4 regions of the Trichocoleus sp. FACHB-262 genome follow, and region 3 is predicted to be linked to each of the others. Evidence: predicted binding sites of a transcription regulator. Region 3 holds the regulator's gene; each other region holds the start of a gene.
What was found. The regulator NtcA, encoded in region 3, controls nitrogen genes in cyanobacteria. The targets are predictions, from matches to a motif close to TTTGTANNNNNNNNTACAAA.
Positions count from the first base shown of each region.

Region 1 (7,446 bases), on a different contig from region 3:
TTGGGCTTTGCAGAAAGAGGGACGCTTCTATGTCGGTGGCAGAACTAATCGGGCGCAAGTTGCCTTTGAGCGGGAGTTGCTAGAAATTCTCGATCGCCTGAGTCAACCTACCTCTTCACCTGCTAAGCCTGCGATCGCTGCTGAAGCTCTTACGCCATCGGCCCGCTAGAAATTCGGGCATTGGTTGATATGCGGTAGGGGCAACCCTTGTGGTTGCCCTCATTGTCTAACTTTAATGATCCTTTTGGTGATGCACTTCCACTACGGTGTGGACATTACCGCGGGGATTAAAGTCACCTTTAACTCTGATCTCTAGAGGGTCAGCAGCGGCGACGAAATCATCCAAAATTTGGTTGATCGATTCTTCGTGGGAAACATAGCGATCGCGATAGCTATTGATGTACAGCTTCAGCGCTTTTAGCTCTACCACGCGCTGATCAGGTACATAGGTAATGTGAATCGTAGCGAAATCAGGATATCCCGAAAACGGACACTTACAGGTAAATTCTGGCAAGGTGATGCTGACATCATAACGTCGTCCCAGCCGAGGATTGGGAAAAGTGATCAGTTGTCCTTCAGCGATTTGCCGTTCTCCGTACTTCACCTGAGACGCAGATTCAGCGATCGCATCAGGCTCAAATACCATATTTGGAGAGGCTGGAGAGTGATTCATAGTCATGCAAAGACAAACGTTGACGAATGGATGGATCTGAGTTTGCGGGCTGAATTTGCAGATTTGTAGCGAATTCCTTGACGAATCGCTGTTAGATTGCTCTAATTTCATCTATTCTGGGGCATAGATCAATCGACTAATTGACCGATGCTGCCCTGTAGGATTTCAGCTCAACCCTATGACATCCCATCTCAATACTAAGCCACCAATGCGCAACGTTACGGCCTCTAGTTACACTGGGCAAGCTACAGCTAATGGTTATGCTCCCTCGGTGCCTATTTCGGTATACCGCGAGTTGGCTGCCGAGCTGCAAGCCACCCGCGCCATGCTCGATTCCCTCAACAATCAGAATCAAAATTTAGCTAAGCAAAATCAACAACTACGGACAGAAGTTGACAAAGTTGTTCAGTCCGCTTTGCAGTTACAAAAGGTAGCGGGTTCCCAGCAACCTCTCAGCCGCAGTGTTGTGGCTGAAGTAGCGTATGCAAGACCCGATATTGTGGTTGAGCCGAGTTATTTCACCCCTGAACCTGCTCGATCCATGCCCCGGAGTTTTAATCCTCGACCAGAGCCAGCCGAACCGACGGTGGTTTCAGAAAAGCTATTTACTGAGCAAGCAGAAACACGGCCTCGTCGTAGTCCCCAAGGGGAGCAATCACCTGAGTTAGGTGGTTTTTGGTTAGCAGCAGTTATCTTTCTGATTGTTGTCTCAGCCTTTGGGGCAGGCTTCTTGATTGTGCGTCCTTTTTTACCTAGCCGTTAAATAGATGTTGGTAGGCATGTATTGCAGCCGCTTCAATCCGCTTCAGAGATAAACAGGTCTGACTAAAGGATTAGTCAGACGATAAAATTTGTTGACAGCGTCAAGTCTTATAAAGTACAGCTAAGTACTGCGATGCCTGCCCAAGCAAATGTATTTTTTGATACAAAAGTCTGGGTTTGAGCGGTGATAGAAAGTGTCATGCTGGTCAATTGGTAGAAAAACGGTCTGAGGAGTTAAGCACTTGAAAAAAGTTGAAGCTATTATTCGGCCCTTTAAACTGGACGAAGTCAAAATTGCTTTAGTGAATGCTGGCATTGTTGGTATGACTGTCTCTGAAGTCCGAGGCTTTGGACGCCAGAAGGGTCAAACTGAGCGCTATCGCGGTTCCGAGTACACGGTTGAGTTTTTGCAAAAGCTCAAAGTGGAAATTGTGATTGAGGACGACCAGGTTGATATGGTGGTTGAGAAGATCATCACCGCTGCTCGAACGGGTGAAATTGGGGACGGCAAAATCTTTATTTCGCCAGTGGAACAAATCATCCGCATTCGGACTGGGGAAAAGAACCTCGAAGCAATCTGAGCACGGCTGGCAATCGGTTTCCTCAGGGCATTAAAGTTTAAGGTTCACCTCAGAAGGTGAACCTTATTTTTGTCTATAACATTTAGAAGCAGCCTATTGCTTTGGGCAACTCAGTCTGCTTTCAGCGATCGCAATTTTGGCATTAAAGCCGCGATGGCTTGACCTCGATGGCTCAGCGATCGCTTCACCTCTGGGGTCATTTCCGCAAAGGTGAGGTGCTTTTCTGGCACGTAGAATACCGGATCATAGCCAAATCCACCCGTACCGCGAGGAGCATGCAGAATTTCTCCCCGACAAACTCCTTCTGATTGCAGGGCGATCGAACCATCTGGGCGAGCGACGACGACGACACAGACAAACTGAGCTTGGCGATTGAGTTCACTGCCGAGTTCAATCAGCAACCGTTCTATTCGCTCTGAGTCGGTTTTGCCATAGCGGGCGGAGTAAACGCCGGGTGCACCTTCTAGGGCTTCTACTTCTAAACCGGAGTCATCCGCGATCGCCCATTCTCCCGTGGCCTGAGCAATTTGCGCTGCTTTCAGAGAAGCGTTGGCGAGAAAGGTGTCCCCAGTTTCTTCCACGTCGAGTTCGGCTGGTTTAAGCTGCAAATCCCAATTGGAACCAGCCAGATATTCTTGCATTTCCCGCAGCTTGCCAGGATTGCCAGTAGCAACAATCAGGGGTCTCATGATAATAAGTCAGGCAGAAACAACAATTCTCCCCTTCCCTAATAGGGAAGGGGTTGGGGGTTAGGTCATTAAAAGGAGTTGGCCCAGTTCTTAGCCCAAGCAAGAGTTTCATGAACTTGGGTGAGGGTTGCGGCTTCGCAGTAGAGGCGGAGCACAGGTTCGGTGCCGCTAAAGCGAATCATGAGCCACCGCTGATCAGGTAAACGAAATTTGTAGCCGTCGGCAGTATTGCAATCAATCACGGCTTGTCCGGCAATTTCAGTCAAGGGATGATTTTGTAGCTGCTCTAGCAACTGTGATCGCACAGCCATACTCGCCAAGGGCAGATCAATGCGATCGTAAGCAGAGATGAAGTTAGTTTTTTCCTGTAACTGGCGGTAAAAATCTGCCAAATCCAACCCAGACTGAGCGATCGCCTCTAGAACGTACAGAGCAGAGAGGAGGGCATCTCGTTCGGGGATGTGATGTCCATAGCCGATACCACCCGATTCTTCGCCGCCCAGCAACACTTGTGCTTCCATCATGCGGTCGGCAATGTATTTGTAGCCCACCGCTGTTTCAAATACAGGTAGGTTGTACAGAGCCGCTACTTTGGGGATGAGGTCGGAGCCGCTGACTGTTTTGACGATTTCACCTTTGAAGCCCCGACGAGCAGTCAGATGATCAATCAAAATCGGAATCAGCACTTGAGAGCTAAGGAAGTTGCCTTGGCCATCAACCGCAGCAATGCGATCGCTATCTCCATCAAAAACCAATCCAACCGCCAGATTGGAATTAGCAGCTCGGTGGGTTTTGATTTGTTGAAAAAGCTTGTCGAGGTAGCGAGGTAATGGTTCGGGTGCGCCGCCTTCAAAGAGTGGATCGCGATCGCTGTTGAGTTCGTGAATCGGCATGCCTAAAATCTGGGCCAAGCCACCCGCTGCGGCTCCATGCATCACGTCCGCAAAAACAGCTAGGTTGCCTTGGGCGATCGCATTTTGAATCAGAGCAATATCGACTTTTTGGCGAATCGCTTCGCAGTAGCTCGGCCAAGGATCAAAGCTTTGGATGGTGCCAGGCGAATTAGTAGTTGCAGCGGGTGGCGTTGCTAGCAAGGCTTCAATTTGCTTGGTGACTTCTGGAGATACTGAGCCTCCAAACGCTCCTTTAACTTTTAAGCCAGAGTAGCTACCCGGATTATGGCTGGCTGTAATTACCAAGGCTCCCAAAGCATTTTCTTGCTTGGCGGCCCAACTAAAGGCAGGTGTAGGTGCGTAGGTACTGGTTAGCAAGACATCGAAGCCTGCGGCTTGCACTGCTTCGGCAGTCGTACGGGCAAACTCTTCCGATAAGAAGCGGCGATCGTGCCCGACAATAATCGTGCGGCTACCTGTCGCCCCATACACTTGAGCCAGAACTTGAGCGGCAATCGGTGCCACCAACGCCAAACGCTCAAATGTAAAGTCTGCGGCAATTACACCTCGCCAACCATCTGTACCAAATTTGATTGAGTCGGTTGCTGGCACAGAGGAAGGGTGAACCATGCTCAAATTCGCCTCCAAAGACACTCTCGCGATCGCTGTTTCTTTAAACTGCTCAACTCTAGCATTTGCACTTACGGATGTCTAAAGCACGATGGCGCGATCGCGACCTTGACGCTTCGCCTCATACAAAGCTCGGTCAGCTCGCTGTACCGTATCCCAGGCATCTTGATCGCTAGTGGGGTCTTGCTGAGCCACGCCAAAACTAGCACTAATTTCCAACGGTCCAATCGTGGTCTCGAAAGCAGTAGAGCGAATCGCCAGCCGCAACCGCTCAGCGACTTCAAAGGCTCTGTCTAGCGTCACATCCATTAGCAGAATGACAAACTCTTCACCACCGTACCGATAAGCGGATGTGCCAAACCGTAGCTGTTTTTGCAGTCGTTGGGCCAAGCTGTACAACACCTCATCCCCCACTAAGTGGCCATAAGAGTCGTTGATCAGCTTGAAGTAGTCGATATCACACACAATCACACTGAAGGGCGGCTGCAAGTTCCACTGGGCAGGAGCGCTGAGTTGAGCCAGCTCCCGCTCTAGCGATCGCCGATTTAGCAATTGCGTCAATTCATCATGAATAACTTCCAGTTGTAAGGAATTATTTTGCAAGCGTAGAGTTTCTTGCTTGAACCAAAGGCTTTGATAGTGCTGGGCATTGGTCAAAGCTACCGCAGCTTGGTCTGCGACCTGCCGAATCGTCTGGAGTTCATCTAGCTCGTAAACTCTTTCCTTTTCGTAAGACAACAGCAGGACTGCGCCAAAAAACTCATCTTGGACGAACAACGGCACAATTAAAGCGGCAAAAGCTTGAATTTCACGCAACCAATTTAATAGCGGGTCAGACTCCTGTTGGCTCAGTTCTAACTCCAGATAGGAAGCCGCACCCTGGAGAAACATCTCAACTGTGTCCTGCCAGAGATCACGGGCGATATGGCGATTCTCTAGCGGCTGAAAGCAGCGCTCTGGATGGTCCCAAGCAGCCAAGATATGGACTGGATCGCCTCGCAGATCTACTAAAATGCAGCGATCGCTGTTCAACCCTTGGCCCAACTCCGCCACAATGCATTCCACAATTTCATTGGGGTTGAGGCTGGAGTTCAGCAACCGCACAATTCGACCCACTAGGGCCGCCTGTTGCCGCGATTGTTCGAGACGTTCCCGCCAGTGCAGCGCATTCAGCGCCAATACTACCTGGCTGCAAATTACTTCTAGCGTTTCAACTTCCTCGACCATCCAAGCCTGAGCGGCTGCAACTGTAGGCTGAGGCGTAGGTACTTTAGGGTTAAAGTAAGAGCGCAGAAATGGCTTACGCCTTGTCTCTAGAGCGGGTAAATGTGTAGCAGCTTGCGGTAAGTGGCGCTGCAATTGCAGGACAAAGCGGAGGCGATCGCCATTCCAAGCAGGCACAATCAAGCTTTCCCCAAACAGTCTAGCGGCATGTGAGAGGTGCTGCTGGTCTAACAACCATTGAGGTGACTTTGACAGATAGCAAATCTGAATTTTCGACTCCTGGGCTGGCGGAGCAGTTAAAATCAGTCCGGGAGTCTCGGCTAGAGTGGGAATTAAGCTCAGCTCCTGTTTCAGGCTTTGCAAAGCTCGATCCGTGCCATAAACTTGAATGCCCTCAGCCACTTCAGGGTCAAACCCCGTCCAGAGTAGGCACTCAACTTGATGCTCAGCGGCGATCGCTTCTACAATCTGTTGTAATAGGGAGTTTGCTGAGGCGAGATTAATGACTGCTGCTTCTACCAAAGGGTAGATGGATTTCCAATTAGGCTGCCTGAATCTTGATTGAAGCATTTGAGGATCACTAACTTGTACCGTTGCAGCACCCATAAACTTCTATCTTAAGAACTGGAACTCGTTCTTAGGAACTAGCTTAAGGATTGGAATATCTAAAAAAAATTCTTGATTAAAGCCTAAAAAGTAATTACTTTTAGATCCTTATAAATTCCCAAAACTTAAGCAAAAGCGATAGAATTTTTTCCATAGGGCAGACTCTTTAGCTTTCCGGTTATCCCATTTAGCGATTGGTTTTAGATCTCGGGTGCGTCTAATTTGCCGATGAACTAGCTAGACTGGATAAAGGCAAGCTCTTTGTAAGAGTGAATCTGTTCTTTATGCATCTCCACCAGCATCTCCACTAGACATCGCTTCAATTTACTTAAGTAAAAATACAGAGATCTAGCACAAGCAGCGATCGCCTCTTGTGATTTTGAACACCACAGACCTCTTCTGTCCTAAGACAGATGTAGGACGAAAATTTATTTTGATTAGATTGATCTAATTTTAATAATTTGAGCAACCAATACGCTATTTCAGCGTCTATTGCTTTGTTTAGAAAAACTAGTAAAACATTTAATTCCTTAAAAGCCTGCTTTTAGTCAAATTTATTCATTCGTTATTTACAAGACCTAAAGCCGCAAAAGCAGTTGAGAATTTATGTCCTCTGAAGTCAATAGCTCTCCTCTTCATTCACATTGTCAAGCATTTTCTCTGGAGAATAATGGGACACATCCGGCTGAAGGTGAGCTATTGGAGCTAGAACTATATAAACGTCAGCGCCATCAAAACTTAACGCAACAACTACAGCAGCAAGTTCAACTCTCTAAGCTGATTAATCAAATTAGTAATGAAATTCGCAGCACTTTAGATTTAGAAGAAATCTTAAATTCTGCTTGTCGTTTACTAGGCCAAGCCCTGAAATGTAGCAGAGCTAGTATTTTAGTCGTGGAGCCAGATGAGGAAGATAGTCTGACAACGATGGGGGAGTATAACCAAGGCGACTATCCCTCTCAACTCGGCAGCAAAATCCCCTTCAGAGATAATCCTCACTTACAAGCCTTGATTGCTCAGCCTAGAGCTTTAGCAGTCACTCGCTTTTTAGAGTTTCCGGGCTTAACCGAGCAAATTAGGGAAGTGGCTCAGGGCTTACAAATTCGCTCCATGATGGCTTTGGCAACTCGTTACCAAGGCAAGGTCAATGGCATTATTGGGCTGCATCAGTGCGATCGCGAACGGGAATGGACGCCTTGGGAAATGGAACTGCTAGAGGGCGTTGGCAGTCAGTTGGCGATCGCCATCAATCAAGCTTGGCTATATAGTGAAACCCGGCGACAGGTGGAGCAGGAATCTCTCCTGCGCTTAGTCACGAATCAAATTCGCAGCACTTTGGACTTACAGACCATCTTGCAGACAGTAGTGCGAGAAGTGCGGCACTTACT
Region 1 covers NZ_JACJPK010000017.1:108,778-116,223, forward strand. Annotated here, with positions in the region: gene H6F68_RS01645 (cytochrome c biogenesis protein) at 1-169, shown strand, start outside; gene queF (preQ(1) synthase) at 233-673, opposite strand; gene H6F68_RS01655 (hypothetical protein) at 852-1,436, shown strand; gene H6F68_RS01660 (P-II family nitrogen regulator) at 1,678-2,016, shown strand; gene rdgB (RdgB/HAM1 family non-canonical purine NTP pyrophosphatase) at 2,127-2,705, opposite strand; gene H6F68_RS01670 (phosphoglucomutase/phosphomannomutase family protein) at 2,774-4,228, opposite strand; gene H6F68_RS01675 (diguanylate cyclase) at 4,310-6,058, opposite strand; gene H6F68_RS01680 (GAF domain-containing protein) at 6,665-7,446, shown strand, end outside.
Region 1: the regulator NtcA is predicted to act here: its motif matches at 1,584-1,603, upstream of H6F68_RS01660 (P-II family nitrogen regulator).

Region 2 (7,446 bases), on a different contig from region 3:
CAAATATGACAACTGCTAATAGTGCAGCTATTTGAGCCGGAGGAATAGGCATTGGTTTTATTGGATATTGCAACAGACTTCAATATCACCCAGAGTATAAAAGTCTGAGCGTGAAATATTTAACTGGAAATTGCTTACTCCTCACAGCCGATCCCATCCTTATCCCTATCAAATTTGTGCGGGTCAGGTTGCAAAACTTTGAAGTTGCGGTAGGAAACGTCTTTACAATCTAGGTCTGGTGACGGTGGTGGGATGCATACGTCTGGATAAGCAGGATCGCAGTTACTTTGAGCTAGGGACTGGGGTTGAAAAGTAGCGAATCCAAGTAAAGCCATGACAAGGGCAGCGCCTAGGACGGCAACTGACAGACGGACCGTTTTGATCATTTAGTATTAGCGAGCGAACCTCGCTGAAAATTCTCTTACACACCGAGTTATAACCACTCAACAGTGAAGTAGCCATAAACAGGCTATGAAGAGTTGATTTGCAATAAATAGTTGCTGTGAGGCTTAGTGGGGCTTGAGTGAACGCTTTTGATTAGTGCTCTACTCTTACTCAATAAGTCCATGAATCTGAAATGGTTTGCTGACAGATGGTATGCCCTGCTTACTACTATCTGTTCAGTTATTTTGACAACAGCTACGCTACTGGCTGTTTACCCATTTGACTTCAATAGATTTGGCGTTTTGGTGCTTACGGCTGGACTCTCTTGGAACTTCTGGTATATAGGTCATAGTGCTCGCTCTAGCGAGAAAAAGAAGAAGCAGTTACTTCAGTCTTATCAAAAAGGCTCTGGTGAGTGGATTACTGATCCTGATCTTGTCAAAGAGGTTATTTCAGCCTTCAAAGAGCGCTCTCCTAAGGAAGTAGAAGATTTTTACAGAGACCTACAGTACAAGATGCACTCACTCATTAAGGAATATAGATTGGGAAATGTTAGAACGGGATTTGTAGAAGTGACCGAAGCTTATTTTCAAGTTGTTCGTCCAAATGTAAATCCTTTGCTCGCTCGCCAAAGAGCACTGGATGAGCTTGACTCCTATAAATAGCAAGAACAACTAAACTTGGGTCGCGCGGAGTACCTTAACCAATTCAATTGTTGAATCTTCTAAGTGCTGATGAACTGAAGCTCTTTTAGGCTTGAAAATAGCAAGCCATGTAAGTAGTCTCTACCTTGTGCTGAAGCTGGCTGAGACTACAATGGTTAGTACTAAAGAGAAACGCTGGCCTTCAGTTCATTGGGGTGAACCTGACCAGCGCTCTCCTAATTACATTGCTTTGACGATCCTTCACTTCAGAACACGCCCTCTACAGCAGTCTGAAATTGTCGGTCATCGGTTTAACGCAAGTATTTATACCTATTGTATGTTTAGAACACAATATTGATGCTTTGTTCCCTCAACCGAGTGGGTGAGTTATTCCATTGGGGCGGGTTGGGGCAATGGTGTCACAACTACTTGACACACTACGAGAAGCTGAAGCTATTCCTAGAGGCGAGAGAAGCTGCTCAGACTAGGGGCATAGAGCTTTTGTAGCCACTCTCCCTCCGTACAGACGTATACCTATCATTCTTGACTTATCACAAAAGATGATGGTCTACAGTTCTATTGATCCGCCATGTTGCCTTTAGTTTTGTCCCATGAGCTAGTACATCCGTTTAAGTTTTGGCATCGCAACGAGATTTGTGAGGGTATGTACTCCGGTGCCGAGCTGTACCGCCTCTGCACGACACACCAGGCTGAAGATAGACAGAAAGCTTTTTGCTTAGCCCTCAGTTTGTCGGAACACGGTGCTCAAGTTTGCATTACTGCCATGAGAAATGAGTACAAAGTGTGGGTAGGACTAAGAAATTTGCCTACGGCTGCACTAACTCCCTTAGAGAAGGCGATCACAGCTTAAGCTTTGGTCGTGAGATCGCCACAAACGCAATGCACTGCTCACAGCGTGAAATGCTGTCCTAACTTAATCTGTGATTTAGGCTACCTAAGCGGATTCAAGCTGAAGCATTTTAGGTCAGCCAAAGCACTGATCACTTCACTGGTTTGTGGTCCGAGTTGAGGATTCATTCTCCTTTCGTCGGTTTGCCCTTTGGTAATCTTCCAAAGTCACCTCGTTCAGGTTCGCACCATGCTGAGCCATAACCCGCTTAAACTGCTCCCAGTGCTTCCGTTTCTCAAACCACTCCTGGCAAACCTCTTCAACCAGGGCTGTGTCACTACTGCTTAGCTTTTCGTTGGGAATATTTAAGGCCAAAATTCTAGCAACCTTGATTGCTTTTTCAAACTCGATTCCCCACTTAATGAGTTCAGTGCGGAAGAGCTGTTCTTGTTTTTGGGTGGGTGAGAACTTTTCTTCCACAAGGGCTCCGCATTAGTAATCTATCTATTAAAGTAACTTTAGATACATATAAAGGCCAACCACAGACGGTGTTTCTGGAAGTACTGTGACTGGATGCAAACAGACCTAAAGTACATAGAAAAAGCACCCCTAGAAGTGCTGCTCTAGAGGTGACTACTGTGCCCTGTAAAACTTGAGGCTGCGATTCTGTATAGGAAATTAGCGTAGTACTTTTATAATTTCTTAAAGTTTATGCTTCTATCCACTACTAGAAATCTGCTGAAAGGCTGAGTATCAATGCTTAAATACATTGAAGCAAACGTAAGGCACCTGTCTATAGGGGGAAAGTATGAGTCCGCTGGCTTTACCGCCGGGGCAGCGAATACTTGTGGTTGATGATGATATTGATACTCTTTTCTTGCTGGCTTTCACGCTAGAAGAATGTGGAGCAAAGGTCGCTGCGGCACCGTCAGTTTCAGAGGCCATCGAGCTATTTAAGGAGTTGCACCCTACCCTGCTAATCAGTGACATTGGCCTCCCTTTTGAGGATGGCTTCTCACTCATTCGAGAATTACGCACATTGGAGGCAGAGCTAGGATGGCAGGTGCCAGCTATTGCTTTGACAGGTTATGCAAGCAAAGAAGCGCGGGAGCGAGCGCTAGAACTGGGCTTTCAGCAATACCTCACGAAGCCGCTCCTACCGGATGCATTGATAGAAGTCATCGTTCAGGTTCTAGGGCAGTCCGATAGGTAATGAGTTGCTGAGGCGGGAAATAAGCGGGTAAATCCCCCCATAGACAGAAATGTTGTCTTCGCGGAAGATAAGAAGTATAAAAGCCGTCAGCTAGCATTTAGTACCCGAAGCGCATATTAAAACCGTTGGCTGGCATTTAATATTCAAAGACAAGCCTCGATCTAGGGATCGGGGCTTTGTTTTTGTAATGTTTTAGTTACTTAAATACTCACTGCTCTTTAATTCAATTTGCCCAAGTGAAGTCAGTGTCGCTTAATCTGCTGATTACGCAAGCCCCTCACTTCCTGACCCAACCAAGCTACTTTGTGGAAACATTAACAAAGTGAAACCCTTACCCAGCAAGCATTACAGCGATTCCGCTAAAGATAAGCGGCCACTAGTAGTGAAATTGGCCGAAGTGATGATTAGGCGTTGTCCATCCACTACGACAAACTTATGGTGCATTAAGTCACTGCCAGCAGAGCCGTTGGCGGTATCATCAATCCAAGGCACCTGCGCTTGCCGCAGCATGACTAAAGTGTCGCCTTGATTAATTTCTTCTGGGGTGAGTTTGCCGTCCTGGTCGAGGTCTGCGAGTTTTTGGTATTCCTCATAGCGGCTGCGCTCTCGTTCGGGTAGCTTAGCCAATTCAGCTTCGGTGATCGCGCTCCAAGGTTGGCTATAGGTGTTTTCTAGAATCAGCCGTACCTTTACGCCTGCTTTTTGGCGATCGATCAAGGCTTGGACAATCTTGGGCAACCGCAGCTCTTGAACGGCAACATCTACGGTAGATTGCGCTGAGGCGATCGCGTCAATAATTTGCTGCTCTAGATTATCGCCAGGGCGAGTTTGTTGGCGGTAAGGCTCAGTGTATTTGGCAGCAGGTTCGTGATTGAAGTAAGCCTGAACTAACGGATCTTGGGGCAGTGGTGCAGGTGCAGATTGCTGTGGCTGAGACTGCACTTGTTGGCAAGCAGTTAGGCTCAAAATCAGCAGTAGACTGAGGCAAAAACGCGATCGCAGGGAAACCGGAAAAAGCAAGATAACGCTCCTGACGGCAATGAGGGATGCATGTCTAGAGGTTGCCCTAGCCCATAGCATCATTACCATTAGCCGCTAATGAGGTTTCTTCGCGGCTTCCTGTAACGTCATAATGGCCTCTTCCAGCTCACTAGTGACTCGTTCGTGATTGCCCGCGTTCAGCCAGCGCACTGCTTCATAAAGCTGAAAAATTGCTTTAACGGTAGAGTCTTGTCTCCGCTCCATGTCTTCCAGTTTCAGGAGCAAATTCTGTACACGGATTTCTAGGATCGCGTCGGTTTCCATTATCTCGGCTCCACCTGCAACTTGAGTGGTAATGTCTCGAAATCAATCGTCTTAGTCTCAGACAAGAATCAAAAATAACCCCAACACTTTTTGTGAGGGGTTAAGGTAAGCTGGGATGCTGGAATGAGTTTAACTACGCTTTTTGTAGTCACTCCAGAGCCGCAATTGCCACACTTTTTAGTTACCGCTGACGACCGTTGACTTGTATCTGTGTTCGTCCTCGGGCTTGCGCTGCCACTTACCGTCGCTGCCTTGAATGTAATCATGCTTGACTGTGGTCCAAGCGACATTCATCGCTCCCTCTTGAGACAGACCATCAGACTGAGCACTTCGCATTGCAGCTTGGAAGATCTTTTGGGCTGATTCGGGGAGTTGCTGAGCTTCTTGAGGTAGGTTTTGCTCTTGCTGTTGTTCTGGTGCCATTTGCTTAATAAGCTCCGTTTCATACTGAGACTTGCGATCATCCTATGCAGCAATAGTTGGAAGTTCCTCAGCCTAGAAGCGAATTAGATACGCTGGTTCGTTCTACCCCAAGGGTCAGCTAACTTTAATTCTTTCTGTCGTTAGGGATACAATTAATTGCTTCAAAGGGCTCCCAATCCTAAACCAAAGGCGGGACATCTTGACTGAATCGGTACGCTTGGGATTGAAAGGTATGCTGGAAGAAAACAATGCCTTAATTTAAAGCTTTAGAACGCGACTACTCATGCAAATCTATCTGGATTACAGTGCGACAACTCCCCCTCGTGCGGAAGCGATCGCTGCCATGCAGCAGGCTTTGACGGCGCAGTGGGGCAATCCTTCCAGCTTGCATGAGTGGGGCAGTCGGGCCGCAACGTTGGTAGAACGGGCTCGCCTTCAGGTGGCTAGCTTGCTCAACGCTCCGCCTGAAGCGATCGTGTTTACGTCGGGCGGCACCGAATCTGATAATTTGGCGATTCTGGGAGTGGCGCGGCAGTACACCACGCCCCAACATGTGATTATTTCTAGCGTGGAGCACTCGGCGATCGCCGAGCCTGTGCGTTTGCTGGAGCAGTGGGGATGGGAAGTAACTCGCTTACCTGTGGATGCTCAGGGGCGGGTGAATCCTCAGGATTTACGCCATGCCTTGCAAAGTAATACGGTTTTAGTTTCAGTGATCCACGGGCAGAGCGAAATTGGTACCTTGCAGCCCATCCAGGTGCTCAGTGAAATTGCTCATAATCATGGTGCATTGTTTCATACTGATGCCGTGCAGGTCGCAGGCCGTTTGCAGCTAGATGTGCAGCAGCTTCCGGTAGATTTGCTCTCGTTGTCCAGCCACAAGCTGTATGGACCGCAAGGATCTGGGGCTTTGTATGTGCGACCTGGAGTGGAGTTGGTGCCGCTGATCGGTGGTGGTGGGCAAGAGTTTAAGCTGCGTTCTGGGACTCAGGCCGTACCTGCGATTGCAGGGTTTGGCATAGCGGCAGAACTGGCGATCGCGGAACTAGCGACCGAAACCCCCCGCTTGATGCGGCTGCGCGATCGCTTGTTTGATCAATTACTAGCGATTCCAGGCGTAACTGTCACGGGCGATCGCTGGAACCGCTTACCGCACCATGTCAGCGTTTGTCTCCAGGCTACCGATGGCGAAACCTTAAATGGCAAAACCTTGGTGCGCCAAATGAATCTGGCGGGGATTGCGATTAGTGCGGGTTCTGCCTGTCATAGTGGCAAAACAACTCCCAGTCCGATTTTGTTGGCAATGGGATATAGCGATCGCTTGGCGAAAGGTGGTATTCGCTTCACCTTAGGCCGAGATACTACAGTCGCAGATATTGATTGGACAGCCACCGTATTCCAGCAGGTTCTAGAGCGACTCATGCCCGTACAATTAGTAGGGAGCCGCTCCTAGCAAGCTAGTGATCTTCCTCGGCACCCATAAGCCCTCAAGCATCTGACTGAACAATGGCTGAACTTCCCAAAAACCTTGAAGACGCGATCGAGCAAGCCAAAACTGCAACCCAGGCAGCGCTAGACGCTGGTGTTTGCCGGATACAGGTAGAACTCAATTTCCCTGAACTCAAACCTATGCCGATCGCCGAGCAGTTTTTGAGTATTTTTGAAGATTTGGGAGCCAACTTCAAAGTTTTTTTCCCCGATGCTGGTGCGGCGGCTCTGGCACGGCGGGACTGGGGGGAAAAGCCTTTTGAGATTCGAGGGATTGGTGAACTGAAGGGCAAGATGCTACCAGAAGACCAAGCCTTTCTCATGGTCGCCCCAACTTCTGTAGAAGTGGCTGAGGTGCAAAAAATGGCTGATGAAGCCAGAGAACGCCCCTTTGTTCTCTTAAATCCGGTTCTGGAAGACATTGCCACCGTTGGCTTAGGCTATGCTGGGCGGCAGCTACGCACTCGGTTTCTTAGCACCTTCGAGGTTTGTTATTATCTTCGCCCTTTGGAAAATGGAGCCTTGCTGCGTTGCTATCCCGGCCCTTGGCAGGTTTGGCTAGAATTAGAGGACGACTATAAACTAATTGCCGAAGTTGCCACCAAGCCCGCTGGCGACGAAATCGACCGAATTTTAGCCCAATCTACTGGAAATCCTGAAGATCCTACCCCAGCTCCTAAAACAGGCTTTATGACAGAACTTCAGCGTTTTCTCAGAGCCTTAACCCAGTAACGCTGGCTTTAGGAGAGGTACCATTGGATACAATTACGGTGCGATCGCCAAGGTGAGTCAGGGCATACTATAAGAAGAGTTCAGTGCTTCCCATAGCTCCTCTTTTGCAATCTCAATTTATTGCAAATTGCAGCTATTTAGGCTAGCTCTGAAGCCTTGCTCAAGTTTTTGCATGAGAGGACCGGATGAGCGAATCTACCCGCCGTCGCATTTTCATCGGGGATGTGCATGGTCATTATGATGGCTTGATGATTTTGCTGGAGGCGATCGCTCCTGATGGGGACGACCAAGTTTATTTCCTGGGCGACCTGATTGACCGAGGCCCTCGCAGCGCCCAAGTAGTTGACTTTGTTCAGAAAAGTAACTTCCACTGCTTGCTCGGAAATCATGAGCAACTGATGATTGAT
Region 2 covers NZ_JACJPK010000090.1:140,630-148,075, reverse strand. Annotated here, with positions in the region: gene H6F68_RS21140 (hypothetical protein) at 567-1,049, shown strand; gene H6F68_RS21135 (hypothetical protein) at 1,386-1,535, shown strand; gene H6F68_RS21130 (hypothetical protein) at 1,618-1,899, shown strand; gene H6F68_RS21125 (hypothetical protein) at 2,035-2,358, opposite strand; gene H6F68_RS21120 (response regulator) at 2,687-3,091, shown strand; gene H6F68_RS21115 (phospholipase D-like domain-containing protein) at 3,437-4,111, opposite strand; gene H6F68_RS21110 (hypothetical protein) at 4,187-4,396, opposite strand; gene H6F68_RS21105 (ChaB family protein) at 4,574-4,819, opposite strand; gene H6F68_RS21100 (cysteine desulfurase family protein) at 5,103-6,272, shown strand; gene H6F68_RS21095 (DUF1995 family protein) at 6,326-7,039, shown strand; gene H6F68_RS21090 (metallophosphoesterase family protein) at 7,225-7,446, shown strand, end outside.
Region 2: the regulator NtcA is predicted to act here: its motif matches at 4,953-4,972, upstream of H6F68_RS21105 (ChaB family protein).

Region 3 (7,446 bases):
ATGAATCTTTCGGGACAGTCGATTCGAGCTGTGTTGGATTGGTATAAGCTGCCCCCAGAGTCAGTGCTGGTGATCTATGACGATATGGATTTGCCTGTGGGTAAAATCCGGTTGCGTCTGTCTGGATCAGCAGGTGGACAAAATGGGATGAAGTCAGCGATCGCTCACTTAGGTACCCAGAATTTTCCTCGTTTGCGAATTGGCATTGGTAGTCCCAAGGACGAAAATACAGCTACTCAAGATGCCGTGTCTCACGTCTTAGGTCGATTTGCGCCTAACGAGGCACAAGTCATCACTCAAGTTTTAGAGATGACCGTAGACGCTGTAGAACTAAGTCTCAAGCAAGGCTTTGAAAAAGCCATGAGCCTCTACAACGGTCGTTCTGTTGTAAGTACCAAAGTTTGAACAACTTCTGTATTAGGCGCTGAATCTGTGTTTTAACTGTTGGCTGAATGAACTGAACTCCGGTACATTGGCATTTACTGGATGGCCCCACTAAGTCGAACTAGCCTCAGATGGGGGTTAGTTCAATTCGTACCAAAGGCAGATCAAATCAGGTCTTTGGTTTTGCCACCATTGCAGGAGAAGCCTTTATGCTGGATAGTTCCGATCCTCTCTTCATGGCTGAGAGCGCTGCTACATCACTAGCGATTTTAGATCAAAGGCTGGTGAAACGGTGCCATATTCAGCTGCCTGACATGCCTAATCCGATGAGCGCCATTTGTTATCAAGGGTGCTTTTATAGTTATGTTCGGTTTTTTCCCTCACTGGAAACAGCTCAAAAGGCGGCTGGACGTTTGCTTACCAAAGGTAATGCGGTTGTCTTTACTCAGGTAGCGAAAGGTTTGGTATTGTGGGTGCTGGAAGCGGAGGCCCAGTTGGCTAGTAAGCCTGTAGTGAGATAAGTAGAGACTGTGAGTGCTAACCGTCTACCTGAAACCATTGCTCATGTCCGGATCACGCATCAGTCGTGGAATCAGGGCAAAATTGAGGGGGAAGTCAGAGCCAATCAATTTGAGTGGCAGTTTCAGTGGTGTTTTAAGCAAGGCAGCTTATTAGTGCAGCCTTCTCTCGGTAGAGCTTTGATCCAAGAACCCCTAGGGCGCTTTTTAGAGAAATGTGACTATCAACTAGAACCGGGTGGTGACTACTCGTTCACGATTCGCGCCCAGCTCTAAGCTTAAGTTTAAGCAGATGCGACTAGGCGTTCTAAGTAACGCTCAATCAATAGAATCGCCACAATATCATCGAGCGATCGCGGTGGGGTTCGCATCCCTTGAGGGATCAAACGATACAAGCCTTTAGGGGGGTACATCTTCCAGTAGCGATCGCGAGCTTCTAAGCTGCTGTAACGCTCGTCTACCAAGACGACCCGGAGCGGATCGGGTAAATCATCACTTAGCTTTTGTTTCCAAGTTTTCGCAGTCGTTTGATCCCCCATTACTACGATCGAGATGGGTAGCTGTTTTTGGAGCTGTTGAATCGTAGCTACCACCTCATCCGCTGCAATAACTTGGTGGTAATGTAGCGTCCGGTCTACTCCCATCGCAGCTAAACCACATTTGTGGCGACCAGGATCGAAGCCTAAGATGATCGGCTGATCAGGATTGGGGGGAGGATTTAAGACCATGAAATTCTAATCATTTGCCAGCAGAGCGGGGAAACAGTTCAACTTGTCAGCGTTACTCTGCTTTATTGTAACGACCTACCGTTACAAATCGTCAGGACTGACGAAGGGGCTGGGAGAGACATCTGACGGCTTGGAATTGGGAGCTTTTCCAGGGTAAGGGTCTGAATGTTGAAACTCAAAATTAGCGTCCTCTTGAGTCACGCTGTTGTTTGGATTGTTTGGATTAGGAGTGGCATTGTTGGGTTGAGGAGATGGACTGCTGTTGGGTTGAGGACGATTGGGTTGAGGAATGTCCCGACTAGTACTCAGCACCACTTGGCCATTCTGAATCGCTAACAACTCCACCTTCAGCGGGCCTGCTGTGTAGATCACACCCGTGGTTACAACCTTTAAATCGAGCGGCTGGCGATACTGCTTCAACTGCTCGGCAAAGCTCAAAATTGCCGTGACGCTGGGACCATTTGCAGCGATCTGTACTCCTTCCGTGAGTACCCCCGCACCTCTGGCTCGAAACTCCGTGGCGGCTAGCAGCAGTTCGATCCGCTTTTGAATGTCGGCTTCAGTTAGGATAGATGGATCAACTGAAGCGGCAGCAATGACATCACCAGACAGAAATGCCACTTGGTTGAACGTAGCGCTCGCCACCACCTGAACGCTCTTTTCTCCTAGGACATAGTTACCCGCTGAGAGAATTCTAATCACGTAATCGCGACCATCTTCAATTTGGTCAACCAGTTGTTCTACTTCCGGTCTGGTGATTTGAATAATCTGTTCGCTGACTTGACCAGCACCAGGACGGGTCAACTTGATAGCGTTACGATTTGCTTCTCGCAGTAACTGGTCTACTGCTTGCTGAGCGCCTGTGGGAGAAACGATCCGCACGACGCCTGCTGACAACACTTGTCCTCGGAAGAGAGCGACGTTGCCTTGGCGTAGGGTTTCATATTGCGCTTGATAGTACTGGTAGTACCGCTGCAAGGTTTGGACAGCTTTCTCTAGATTGGCTTGTTGAACCTCTAAATCTTTAGTTTCTTTAATCAAGTTTTGGCGCTCGTTATCCAGTCGGTCGATCTCGGAGCGGAGTCCCGTTGCTTGCTGAGAAACAGTGCTTAGTTGCGTTTGAGTTCGGTTTAGTTCTGCTTCGGTGCGGTCTTTGGCATCTTCAATCCGATCCTTTTCTGCTTCCGCGCGGCTCAGTTGGCTCTGAGTTTGGTCGAGTTGAGCTTCGGTGCGGGCTCTTTCGGCCTCGACTCGGCCTAGCTGGGTTTGGGTACGATTTAGCTGTGTTTCTGTCGTCGCTTGCTTAGCGATCGCGGCCTTAAGAAACAAATTAATCCGATCTAGCCGTTGTTGGGCCGAAACTTGCTCAGCGCGGGCTTGGGTCAGCTCTTGCTCAACTTGGTTTTTTTGAAATCTCGTCTTTGCTAAGTCTTCTCGCGCCCTAGAGAGGTTTTTCTGAATTTTGCCCAATTCAAAAACGCCAGTCCGGAGTTGATCACTCACAGCAAACAAAATGGCGAGTGTAGAAGCAGAAATGATGCCACCCGTGACAATCGTCACCAAGACCGCGGTTTTGCGGGGACGCAAGTTAAACAAGCTGAGGCGAGCCTTGCCTACGCGCGTGCCGATGCGATCGCCCACCGTTGCGATCACACCCCCCAACACCAAGATTGCCACAATTAAGATGTACCCGCTGGTCATCTACCCTCAGGAAGCCATTTGGCTCACACCCAACTCAGATACAGCCTATCTCATGCCCTGGAAGTTTTGTGTGCCATCACACCTGTAGGACGACAACAAGCAGACCCAGATAGCAAAAGTTGCTGCCTTGCCTCAGCGTCAGGAGAGCATCACGGCTCTCTTTGTTTCCTCGCAGGAGTGCCATGAAGCACCTTCCTCGGCCAGAGAGCTGTATTCAAGTCGCTGTAAGCGCTTGTTATTACTAGAGGTTAACCATAGCAGATCAACTGAACTGTTGACTGAGGGCGACGGGATTATGAACCGTAATTTTTTTCTTATGGATGGAAATCATCTTCTCCTGCCGCAGATCCCCCAGTAGGCGCGTGACTGTGACCCGTGTGGAACCAATCGCCTCTGCGATCGCCTGATGCGACAATTTCAAGTCAATCGTGATCCCGTCAGGGCCAGGAACACCAAAGTCACGACAGAGGATGAGCAAGAAGCTGACCAAGCGTGATCCCATATCCCGGTGGGCCAAGGTTTCGATCATCATCTCCGTTTGCAAGATGCGCGAAGACAACCCTTGCAACATCAGCATCGACAGCTCTGGGTTATCCTTGAGGGCTTTTTCCACTTGCTCAATGGGCACCGACAGCAATTCCGCCGGAGTAAAAGCAACTGCGTGATAAAAGCGATCGGAACGATTGCCCGTAATCAGCGAGAGAACCCCAAAGACACTATTTTCTCGCAGCAAGGCTACGGTGATTTCTTCGCCCGCTTCATAAACGCGAGACAGTTTGACCGCACCTCGGACCAAAAAGTAGACACGCTCCGCTGGATCACCGGGGAAGAAAATCGTCTTGCCTCGATCAAACGTTTCGATCACGGGAGGAAATGCTCCGCCTCCCAGTTGACGAAACACAGATGCTAACGGCCTATCCTGCGTCATTACCATATCCTTTTACCTTTTCGATGCCCTTCTCCAACCTTCATGGGCCGCTCGTCTGGAGATGAACCTTACGAAGGTGAGCCAACTGTAAGCAATTGATGACTTTAGAACACTTAAACTTACTCCAGAGTCATTTTTTGTTCTATTTGATACACAATCTGCCAGCGATCGCCAATGGCTGAAGAATTTAACTGCTGTTTCGAGGACCACAAACGAACGGAGCTTGGCTGTCAGCGGCCTATTTAGACCCTATCTTACTCCCCCTAAAGACAGATATCTTGTGATAGGACTCAAGGCAGCGTATCACCCTACAAGCGACAGTCGATGTCAATATCTTTAAGCCCCCATCTTTGAGTATTCTCGTAATTGCCCTTAACGAAGAGATTGCCATGCTGGATCTGACCGGAAAAAATGCCTTAGTCACAGGCATTGCTAACAATCGCTCGATTGCTTGGGGAATTGCCCAACAACTCCATAAAGCGGGTGCCAACCTAGGGATTACCTATCTGCCCGATGAGCGGGGCAAGATGGAAAAAAAAGTAGCAGAACTGGTTGAACCGCTACAACCCAGCTTGTTTGTGCCTTGCAATGTGCAAGATGATGCGCAGATTCAGTCCACCTTTGAGACTGTGAAGGAGAAGTGGGGCAAGCTAGATATCTTGGTTCACTGTCTGGCCTTTGCCAACAAAGATGACTTATCTGGCCACTTTAGCAACACCTCGCGGCCAGGATTTACCACAGCCTTAGACATCAGCACTTATTCGTTGATTCAGCTCAGTGGTGCCGCTAAACCCCTGATGACAGAAGGCGGCAGCATTGTCACTTTGACTTATTTGGGCGGGGTGCGCGTGGTGCCCAACTATAACGTTATGGGCATTGCCAAAGCGGGCTTGGAAATGAGCGTTAAATACTTGGCGGCAGAACTGGGCCCCCACAATATTCGAGTCAATGGCATTTCTGCTGGCCCGATTAGAACTCTCGCCTCCTCTGCGGTTGGAGGAATTCTGGACATGATTCATCATGTGGAGGAAGTGGCCCCCCTGCGCCGCACTGTGACTCAACTAGAAGTTGGCAATACGGCAGCGTTCCTATGCAGTGATTTGTCCAGCGGTATGACAGGGCAAATCCTCTATGTCGATTCTGGCTATGAGATCATGGGGATGTAGTGGTTGCCATTCAGTGACTACAGTCGTTTGGCCTGCCTGTGCAGGCTCAAAGTTTCTTACTTCCTGTTTCTACTTCCCAGTTTTTACTTCCCAGTATTGAGTAGGGCCTATGCAGACTAGCATTCATGAAGCGTCTTCCCAAGAGCACCGCACAGCCTTCGAGCAGGCCAACGGAGCATCATTAGAACCCGTATTTTCAGGACGAGTGGCCTCAGTCAGTCGCAAAACGGGTGAGACAGATGTGCATGTCACCATTAATTTGGATGGACAGGGTCGCTGTGTAGCCGCCACAGGTATTCCATTTCTCGACCACATGTTGCATCAGATTGCTTCGCATGGGCTGTTTGACCTAGAGGTGCGAGCGACGGGTGACTTGGAAATTGATGACCATCACACCAACGAAGATGTAGGCATTACCCTGGGTCAAGCTCTGGCTAAAGCGTTAGGCGATCGCAAAGGCATTGTCCGGTTTGGCAATTTCCTCGCGCCCTTGGACGAAGCTCTAATCCAGGTAGCTCTAGATTTATCTGGTCGGCCTCACATTAGCTATGGCCTGCAAATCCCCACCGAACGAGTCGGCACTTACGACACGCAACTGGTACGAGAATTTTTTGTGGCAGTGGTGAATCACAGCCAGATGACGCTGCACATCCGTCAGTTAGATGGCATTAACTCACACCATATTATTGAGGCTACTTTCAAAGCTTTCGCTCGTGCCTTGCGGATCGCCACAGAAACCGATCCCCGTCGGGCTCACACTATTCCCAGTTCCAAAGGCGTTTTGTAATTCTGATCGCTCAAAAACTTCAATTGCTGGTAGAGCATGGCAATTTGCGGGAGTTGAACTCCTGCGGCTTGGGCAGCTCGGAGTGGGCTGCCAAAAATTGCCTCGACTTCCAGAGGTCTGCCTTCGTCGTAGTCAATTTTCATGCTGGTGCGGTAGGGCTTCATCTTCACCGTGTCATCCAGCATTTTTTGAATGAAATCATCAGCGATCGCGCGACTTTGCACTTTTGCTCCTAAGGCAACTTCTCGCATCAATTGCTCTGCCAAAGCATAAGTGTAGCGATCGGCCATCAGCGCATCAGTTGTGGCGTTGAGTACAACAGATAAGCCGTTGAAGGGAATATTCCAAACCAGCTTGCGCCAGCGGGCTAGAAGCAGATCTGCCGCCAAGTGGATCGAGATGCCTGCCTGGGTAAAGTCTTGGGCGATCTGAGACATGCGCTCTGTGACACCACCTGCTTGATAATCCGCTGCGTACTCACCTAGGGTGATAGCTCCGTAGTCCAAGTGGCGAATGTGGCCAGGAGCGACTTTGTTGGAACAAATAAAGCACAGCCCACCCATGACGCGCTTCGCACCTACGATTTGAGCCACTTCTGCTTCTAAGCCCAAGCCATTTTGCAGCACTAAGACGACACCATCTTCTTTGAGCAACGGCGGAATTAGGGTTGGCAACAAGTAATTGTGGGTACTTTTGAGCGCGACCACCACTACATCGCAGCGAGGCATCTCCTCGACTCGACGGTAAGCATAGACCTGAGGCAGTGTGAAATTCCCCTCGGGTGACTCGATCACTAATCCTTGCTGCTGCACCTGTTCGTAGTCACTTCTGAGCAGGAAATGGACTTCTATGCCTGCTTGCTGAAGCCGGGCTCCATAAAAGCCCCCTAATGCTCCTGTACCTAAAATTGCATAACGACGATTGGGCGTAGCACCCAAAGAGGCCCCCATTGCTCCTAACTCCCGGCTTACTCCTGTTCAAACATACTGCAATGAGGAGATGTGGCCCTAGGCTGACTAGAGCTTTATGGGTCGCAAGGCGGATTTAAGGACAGCCTAGAGAACAGACGGCTATCATGGTAGGCATTGATATTTATGAACAATTATCAATGATTGTTTCTGAATCTGGTTGGTCCAAAATCAAGTCATCTTTCACAGAAAAAGTTTTCTTTGGGCAGGAGCCAAGCGCAGAGTTAACAGCGATTTTGTTGGTTTACTTTGTGCAAGGCATTCTC
Region 3 covers NZ_JACJPK010000086.1:385,542-392,987, forward strand. Annotated here, with positions in the region: gene pth (aminoacyl-tRNA hydrolase) at 1-405, shown strand, start outside; gene H6F68_RS19290 (hypothetical protein) at 516-905, shown strand; gene H6F68_RS19295 (DUF3146 family protein) at 915-1,178, shown strand; gene H6F68_RS19300 (pre-16S rRNA-processing nuclease YqgF) at 1,187-1,630, opposite strand; gene H6F68_RS19305 (DUF3084 domain-containing protein) at 1,712-3,331, opposite strand; gene ntcA (global nitrogen regulator NtcA) at 3,594-4,265, opposite strand; gene fabI (enoyl-ACP reductase FabI) at 4,649-5,425, shown strand; gene hisB (imidazoleglycerol-phosphate dehydratase HisB) at 5,535-6,212, shown strand; gene H6F68_RS19325 (putative 2-dehydropantoate 2-reductase) at 6,179-7,162, opposite strand; gene H6F68_RS19330 (folate/biopterin family MFS transporter) at 7,321-7,446, shown strand, end outside.

Region 4 (7,446 bases), on a different contig from region 3:
ACTTCGACTTCATGCCCGAACCCCTTGCGATGATAATTCTCAGAACTGTTGAGTGATCGTTTGAAGGCTTTAGTATCCATTCAGCTTTATCCCTGAAGTGATGGCGCTACACCGTTTTTAATTCCCCTTGATCATAGAACGCGGTGGGAAGGATGCAGGGGTGTTGAGGGGAAGTTCTTCGGAAGGAGGAGGGATGAAAAGGGGAGTTGGGAGTCAGAATATAGAGTTAGGGTTGGGCGGCTAGGGGTTCTAGTTCCATTTGGCGGAAGAGTTGGAGCGCCGATCGCCAGACTAAGTAACCTTGAGAACTTAAGTGCAAACCATCGGTCGTGAATTCAGACCGTAAATTGCCTTGAGCGTCTGTAAATAGTGGATGTAAGTCGAGAAAATGCACCCCATATTCCTCCGCGATCGCCTTTAGTTCCTGATTTAGCTCTCGAATGCGATCGTTGGAAATGGCTTTGAGTCGTTCTTTGCCTTGCCAGGTGGCGCGATCGCTTGCGTGCGGCAATATAGACTGTAAGACGATTTGGGCTTGGGGATGCACCTGTTGTAAGTCGTAAATAATCTGCCGCTGATTTTCGAGTAATTCGGCATCGCCAACCCCTCGAATCAGGTCATTAATCCCAATGAGAACAAAAATAGTTTCTGGTTGGGCTTCATCAAATAGCTCTAGACGGCGGAGTAGCCCCGCGGAGGTCTCTCCAGAAATACCTTGGTTGAGCCAGTTTTGCTGGGTTGGCAACAAATCGGGTGGAAACCAGAGGCTCAAAGAATCTCCAGCCAGAATATTTAGGTGCTTGGGGTGGTCTGCTGCTGCCGCATTAGCTTCTTGTTGCAAGAGAGCCAGCCATTGCTCATAGGTGAGTTGATGACGCGCTCCTAACTCTGGCGGTGCAGAAGCCGTGGGACGCGGTGGCTGGCTTTGGGTTGCAGCAGCACTAGCTTTCGCCAGTGACGGCAAGCGGTGGCCTCGAAGCAGCAGCAGCACAGTCAATAGCAGAAGGCTATTCGCTGCGAGTGACAACAAGGCCCAAGCAGGAACAATTTTTCGAGAGCGAGTAGGCACTGAAGCAAACTCAACGTCGTTTTGAATCAGATTGTAGTCGCAATCTGGTATTCGTCCAAAAAATTGGGACTACTCCCTGTTGTAGCTGAGTCCAGAGGCAAATTCTTGGCCGTAGCCTTCTTCCCCATGTTCGTTGACGTCCAAACCTTGGTCTTCCACTACAGGCTTAACCCGTAGATCCATGACCAAGCTGAGGAGTTTCAAGATTACAAAGGTACCAACTCCCGCAAAGATGTAGGTGACGACCACTCCCACAATCTGCTCCCATAACTGAACAGGATTGCCGAAGAACAAGCCATTGTCACCCAGTTCGTTAACGGCTTTAGTGGCAAAGAAGCCTGTCAGAATTGCTCCAATGGTGCCACCTAAACCGTGGATGGGGAAAGTGTCTAAAGAATCGTCGAACTGAAGCTTGGCGCGGAGGCTAACCGCGAAGAAGCAGCAAACAGCAGTAATGGAACCAATCAAAAGTGCGCCAATGGGAGTAACAAACCCTGCTGCTGGAGTTACACCGACTAAACCTGCCAAGAAACCACTAGCGATACCAATGGCAGTCGGTTTGCCACGGAGTAGCCATTCGATAATCACCCAAGTCAGTCCACCAGCGGCGCTAGACACCATCGTTGCCACAAAAGCGACCGTTGCTAAAGCACCAGCACCTAGGGCGCTACCCGCATTGAACCCAAACCAACCGAACCAAAGCAAACCAATGCCGAGTAGCACGTAGGGGACGTTGTGGGGGGCAGCGGGTTGGACAGGGTAAGTTTTCCGAGGACCGAGCACCCAAACCGCGACAAGCGCAGAGACACCAGAGCTGATGTGGACGACCGTGCCACCAGCGAAGTCAAGTGCTCCCATCGCACCAATCCAACCCTTACCCCAGACCCAGTGAGCGAGGGGCGAGTAGATCAGGGTAGACCACAGCGTCACGAACCAGAAGTAAGCTTTGAAGCTCATCCGCTCCACGATCGCACCAGAAATTAGAGCGGGCGTGATGATGGCAAACATCATCTGATAGGCCATGAAGAGTTGGTGCGGAATGGTTGTGGCATAGCCCACAGGGTCGGGGTCTGTGCCAACGCCGTTCAAAAATAGCCAATTCAGGCTACCAATGATGGGATTTGCTGTAAATGCAGGCTCAGCTCCAGGGGTGATGGAGGTAGGAGCAAAGGCAAGGCTGTAGCCCCAAAGGACCCAGGTGACGCCGACAACGCCCATGAGGATCAAGCTCATCATCATGGTATTGAGCACGTTGCGTGATCGCACCAATCCTCCGTAGAAGAAGGCTAAGCCTGGAGTCATCAATAATACTAATGCTGACGAAACGAGCACGAAGGCTGTGTCGCCTGTATCAATAGGATTTGCGTCCGCTTCCTGGGCTAGAGCCGTTCCCATTAAGGGACCACTCAGAAGCCATAGAGCGATCGATCCGATCATCAAACCTTTCTTCAACACTTGTGTTAGCCCTTCCACGTCAAGAGAAATGAATTTGATTGCACCAATTTTTGATGAGTCAGTTCTGTATCAAGGTATACAAAAATCTTCTGTGGCAAATAATTAGTGAAGAGTCAGTAGCAATTTATATCGTGGTGACAATTTACTCCTGACCGCCAAAAGCTGTCCACCTCTGTTTCTTGAAGATCGCGATCGCGGTACTTTTCATCAAGAGAACTCCATAGAAAAGAGCTGCTAAGGCTCACCTTTAGCAGCTCTAAGCTCTTGACAGAAGGTATAACTAAGCTGATTTAGCAACCGATAGGTTAGCTAAATTTAGAAAACTCAATCTCAGCGAATGGTGCTACCAGTCATGCCACCCGCATCTTTGAGGAATCCACTGTACGCTTCCATACCGTGCTCACCAATATCCAGACCCTTGAGTTCTTCTTCTGGCGAGACGCGAATGCCTAAGGTTGCCTTGAGAGCGAACCAGAAGATAGCGGAGAGAATTCCGATAGTCAAAGCAATAGCCGCGGTGCCTAAGAGTTGCAGGCCTAGTTGATTCAGCCCACCGCCCAGTAAGAAACCTGTGCTAGGACCAGCAGTGTAGAGGATATCTTGACCCACTTTGACGTTGGGACCAACGGCAAACAGACCGACGGCGATCGTGCCCCAAACGCCATTAACTAAGTGAACCGAGATTGCGCCTACAGGGTCATCAATTTTTAGACGGTCGATCCAGAGAACGGCAAATACAACCATCACTCCACCGATCGTGCCGATGATGGCAGAGGCCCAAACTGGAATAAAGGCGCAAGAGGCTGTGACCGCCACTAATCCTGCTAGGATGCCGTTGATCACCATTGAGAGATCAGGCTTGCCTAAGATGATCCAGGCGGTGATGGTCGCAGCCAAACCACCAAAGGCAGCAGCAAGATTGGTGGTCATGGCAATGTGACCGATTTGCCAAGTGATGCTCATGGTGGAGCCAGGGTTGAAGCCAAACCAGCCTAGCCAGAGAATTAAACAACCCAGAGTGGCGATCGCAATATTGTGTCCTGGCATGGCATTGGAACTGCCATCTTCGTTGTACTTGCCAATGCGGGGTCCCAAGATCGCCGCACCCAGCAGTGCAGCCCAACCACCCACAGCATGAACTACCGTTGAGCCTGCGAAGTCCCAGAAACCCAGGTCTGCAAGCCAGCCACCGCCCCAAATCCAGTGTCCCGTTAGGGGATAGGCAACTCCAACGAGCAACAAGCTGAAGATTAGAAAATCAACAAACTTGATTCGTTCTGCCACCGCACCGGAAACGATGGTCGCAGCAGTACCCGCAAAGGCAAGTTGGAAGAAGAACTTTGCCAACAGCGGGACACCTGCCCAGTTCAGTGAACCATAGGCTCCTTGGTAGGCATCCAGGGTCGCTGGGCTGTTGTCAACACCAGAGAGGAAAAAGACCCCATCAGTACCAATAAACTCGCTACCACCGCCAAACATCAAACCGAAGCCCGCGACCCAAAAAGCAATGGTAGACATAGCGAAAACGATTAAGTTTTTAGCCAAAACGTTAACCGCATTTTTCTGGCGACAGAAGCCAGTTTCTAGCATGCAGAAGCCAGCATTCATAAAGAACACCAGCATTGCGGCTACCATCACCCACATGGTGTCTAAGCCCACTTTTAAGTCAGACGTCGCCTTCGCTACATCTGTCAAGTTAGGAGCGGTTTGAGCGACACCCGCGTAGCCCCAAGCCAGCACGATGACGAGGGCTAAAGGAATGCAGGCTTGCCAGCTTGGTGAGAGCATTTTGGCGTACCAGTTGGGAGAAAACCACTTGGCCGCTTTTGGTAAGGACAGCTGTCTATGTCTGCCCCGCGACTTCTTGGTGAGCATTAGTTTTGACATTGCCAGTGAATGATTCCTTTGTGAACTAAGGCAGTGAACTCGCACAGAAAACTACAGCCTGACTGCAAGCAAAGCCACCCTCAACTTTGCTACGAGCAGACTGCTAGAAATAATCGACAATTGCGCCGCTCCGAGAGCCGAACGCCTAACTAGAAAGACTTAAAGATCTTGGTTAGCAAGTAAAAATGATTGCACCAATTTCAGGGCAGTTCGTTCTGTATCCCTTGTAACAATTTCGTACTTGGTTCACCTTTTGGGGTGGTTAATTTTGCAGTTAAGCTCTCTACAGGCGATCGCACTGATTCAGACTGCTTGTTTCACCTAGGCCAAAACTATAAATCCTGGGATTCGCTGAGACAGTTGACAAAATACCAGATTGTTAATACATTTGTACTAAGTGTTACCTCATCACTCCTTTAGGAGCTGGCCCCCAACGACCTCTGGGGGCTATTTTTTTAGAGATATGTGCTGCTGAATACTCAAAATAGAACTCACTCCATTAAAATAGTAAGCGTGCTAAGTAATGCCACTTGGAGCTGCAATGACCTCTTCCCCTGCCAAGCAAAAGTTACCTAAGGAATGGCAGGAAGTATTGGCTCCCCACGGCCTGGGCTATCGCATCAAATTACTCTCTCAGCTCTTGAGCCGTAAGTTTCAAGAACGCCTAGAACCTCTGGGACTGACTCCCTTTCACTGGGTGGTGCTGTGTTGTCTTTGGGAAGAAGATGGCTTGGCAACTTCCAGCATCAGCGAGAAACTGCAACAAGTGGGTGGAACTTTAACTGGCGTTCTAGACCGCATGGAAGAGCGAGGGCTAATCCGGCGAGAACGAGACTCTCAGGATCGGCGCATCTGGCGCATTTGGTTGACAGATGCAGGCAAACAGTTACATGAAGTGTTGCCTCCGATCGCAGTGGAAATCCGAGACAGTGCCTTGGTTGGAATTTCGTCATCAGAGCGCCAGCAGTTCTCAAACTTACTAGACCAGATGATTACTAATATTTCCTAGGTAAAGAATATTTTTTAGATAAAAACAATGCGCTGAGTACCAGGACCTCTACCAAATGGGTCCGACAGATTCTGGTCAAAGTTAGATTCAATCCACGCAGCATTTCAGGATATGAGTCTTGTTTGTGATTGGAAGTCTGCTGGAGCGACGGTTGATTTCCACTTGAGTTTGCTGTGAACTGGGCTGTAGGTAGAGTTCTGGCGAACAACCAGTTAGTAGCTTGAGTAAAGCAGTCAGCGTTAGAGACTAGGACAATCAAGCATGAGGCTGGACACCCGAAGACTCAACTCGATCTTTCGAGCTTTAGAGTCAAGAAACTACCGTCTATTTTTTGCAGGTCAGGGTTTGTCTTTAATTGGCACCTGGATGACCCAGACCGCGACGATTTGGCTGGTGTACGACCTGACTAATTCTGCTTTGCTATTGGGGGTCGTGGGTTTTGCTCAACAAATTCCTAACTTTTTGCTGACTCCCTTTGCTGGTGTATTTGTCGATCGCTGGAATCGGCATCGCACGCTGTTGATTACTCAAGTTTTGGCAATGATCCAGTCGCTGGCGTTAGCAACTTTAGCCCTGACTGGCACCATTCAAATTTGGCAGATTATTGCCTTGAGTGTATTTCAAGGATTTATCAATGCCTTTGATATGCCAACTCGCCAAGCGTTTGTAGTAGAGATTGTCGAGAAGAAAGAAAACCTGGGTAACGCGATCGCCTTGAATTCTTCTGTGTTTAGTGGGGCGCGGTTGATTGGCCCTGCGATCGCTGGCTTTGTGATTGCCGCCGTAGGCACTGGGGCTTGCTTTCTAATTGATGGCATTAGCTATATCGCTGTGATCACAGGATTGTTAGCGATGCGATTACCAGCTAGGTCAGTCAAGCTGAAGGCAAGCAAAGAACCTATCTGGCAAAAGCTAACCGAAGGCTTCACCTACGCCTTTGGATTTCCACCTATCCGCTCCCTGTTGTTGCTTATTGCTTTAGTCAGCTTCATGGGCATGCCCTACACTGTTCTAGCCCCTATTTTTGCAACTGAAATTCTACAGGGTGGCCCTCAAACGTTAGGATTTCTCATGGCCGCTTCTGGATTGGGGGCGTTGATGGGAGCTATTTATCTAAGTTCGCGGCAAACCATCATTGGTCTTGGCAAAATTATTGCTACTGCCCCCGCTGTGTTTGGCTTAGCGCTGATTGTTTTTGCCCTGTCTCACGTACTGTGGTTGTCCTTGCTGGCGCTGCTGTTTGTAGGCGCAAGCTTAATTTTACAAGCGACCTCTAGCAATACGATTCTGCAAACGATTGTGGATGAAGATAAGCGAGGTCGTGTGATGGGTTTCTATACCGTTGCCTTCATTAGCATGGTGACGTTTGGCAACTTAGCAGCAGGTAGCTTGGCTAGTCAGATTGGAGCGGCCAATACATTAGTAATTGGTGGGTTGTTCTGTATTTTGGGGTCTTTGTTATTTACCAGACAGCTACCCGCGTTACGAAAATTAGTTCGACCCATTTACCTACGCATGGGTGTGCTTTCTAAAGCTCATTAACGATCGCGGATTTCTCGGAGGATTTTGGTAGCTAGAATCCTTAAAAATTAAGTACCTGTACTGAAACGCTCAATAAATTAGTGGATTGCATTGATTAAAAACATAAACTTGAGCGATCGCTACTTACGTATTTTCTTAACGCTGGTACTCATGGGTTACACCACTACTGAGAACATACGTCAGTACCGTATTTACTATTAAGTTTCTTGCTTCTGCTGCATCAAGATAGATGATCTTCAAGCCACTTCTAGCAACCTGAATCGATAGAAAACTGGTTAGTAGTCTGCATAATCTGATTGCAGTATTTTGTTTCAAAATGTTGCTCAATCAGCAATGCAGCAATATTTGAATTAATCCAGCAGTTGATACTGACAGTACACCAGCTAACGATTAGAGCAATTTTTCTAAGTCAGCTCAGATGGGTAAATGGTGAACTTAAAAACTCTTAGTAGGTGCAAAGTTTTAGTAAAGATCTAAAAACTAT
Region 4 covers NZ_JACJPK010000017.1:152,424-159,869, reverse strand. Annotated here, with positions in the region: gene H6F68_RS01860 (4-hydroxy-3-methylbut-2-enyl diphosphate reductase) at 1-80, opposite strand, end outside; gene H6F68_RS29565 (GDSL-type esterase/lipase family protein) at 227-1,069, opposite strand; gene H6F68_RS01850 (ammonium transporter) at 1,139-2,542, opposite strand; gene H6F68_RS01845 (ammonium transporter) at 2,855-4,411, opposite strand; gene H6F68_RS01840 (MarR family winged helix-turn-helix transcriptional regulator) at 4,953-5,420, shown strand; gene H6F68_RS01835 (MFS transporter) at 5,682-6,962, shown strand.
Region 4: the regulator NtcA is predicted to act here: its motif matches at 2,588-2,607, upstream of H6F68_RS01850 (ammonium transporter).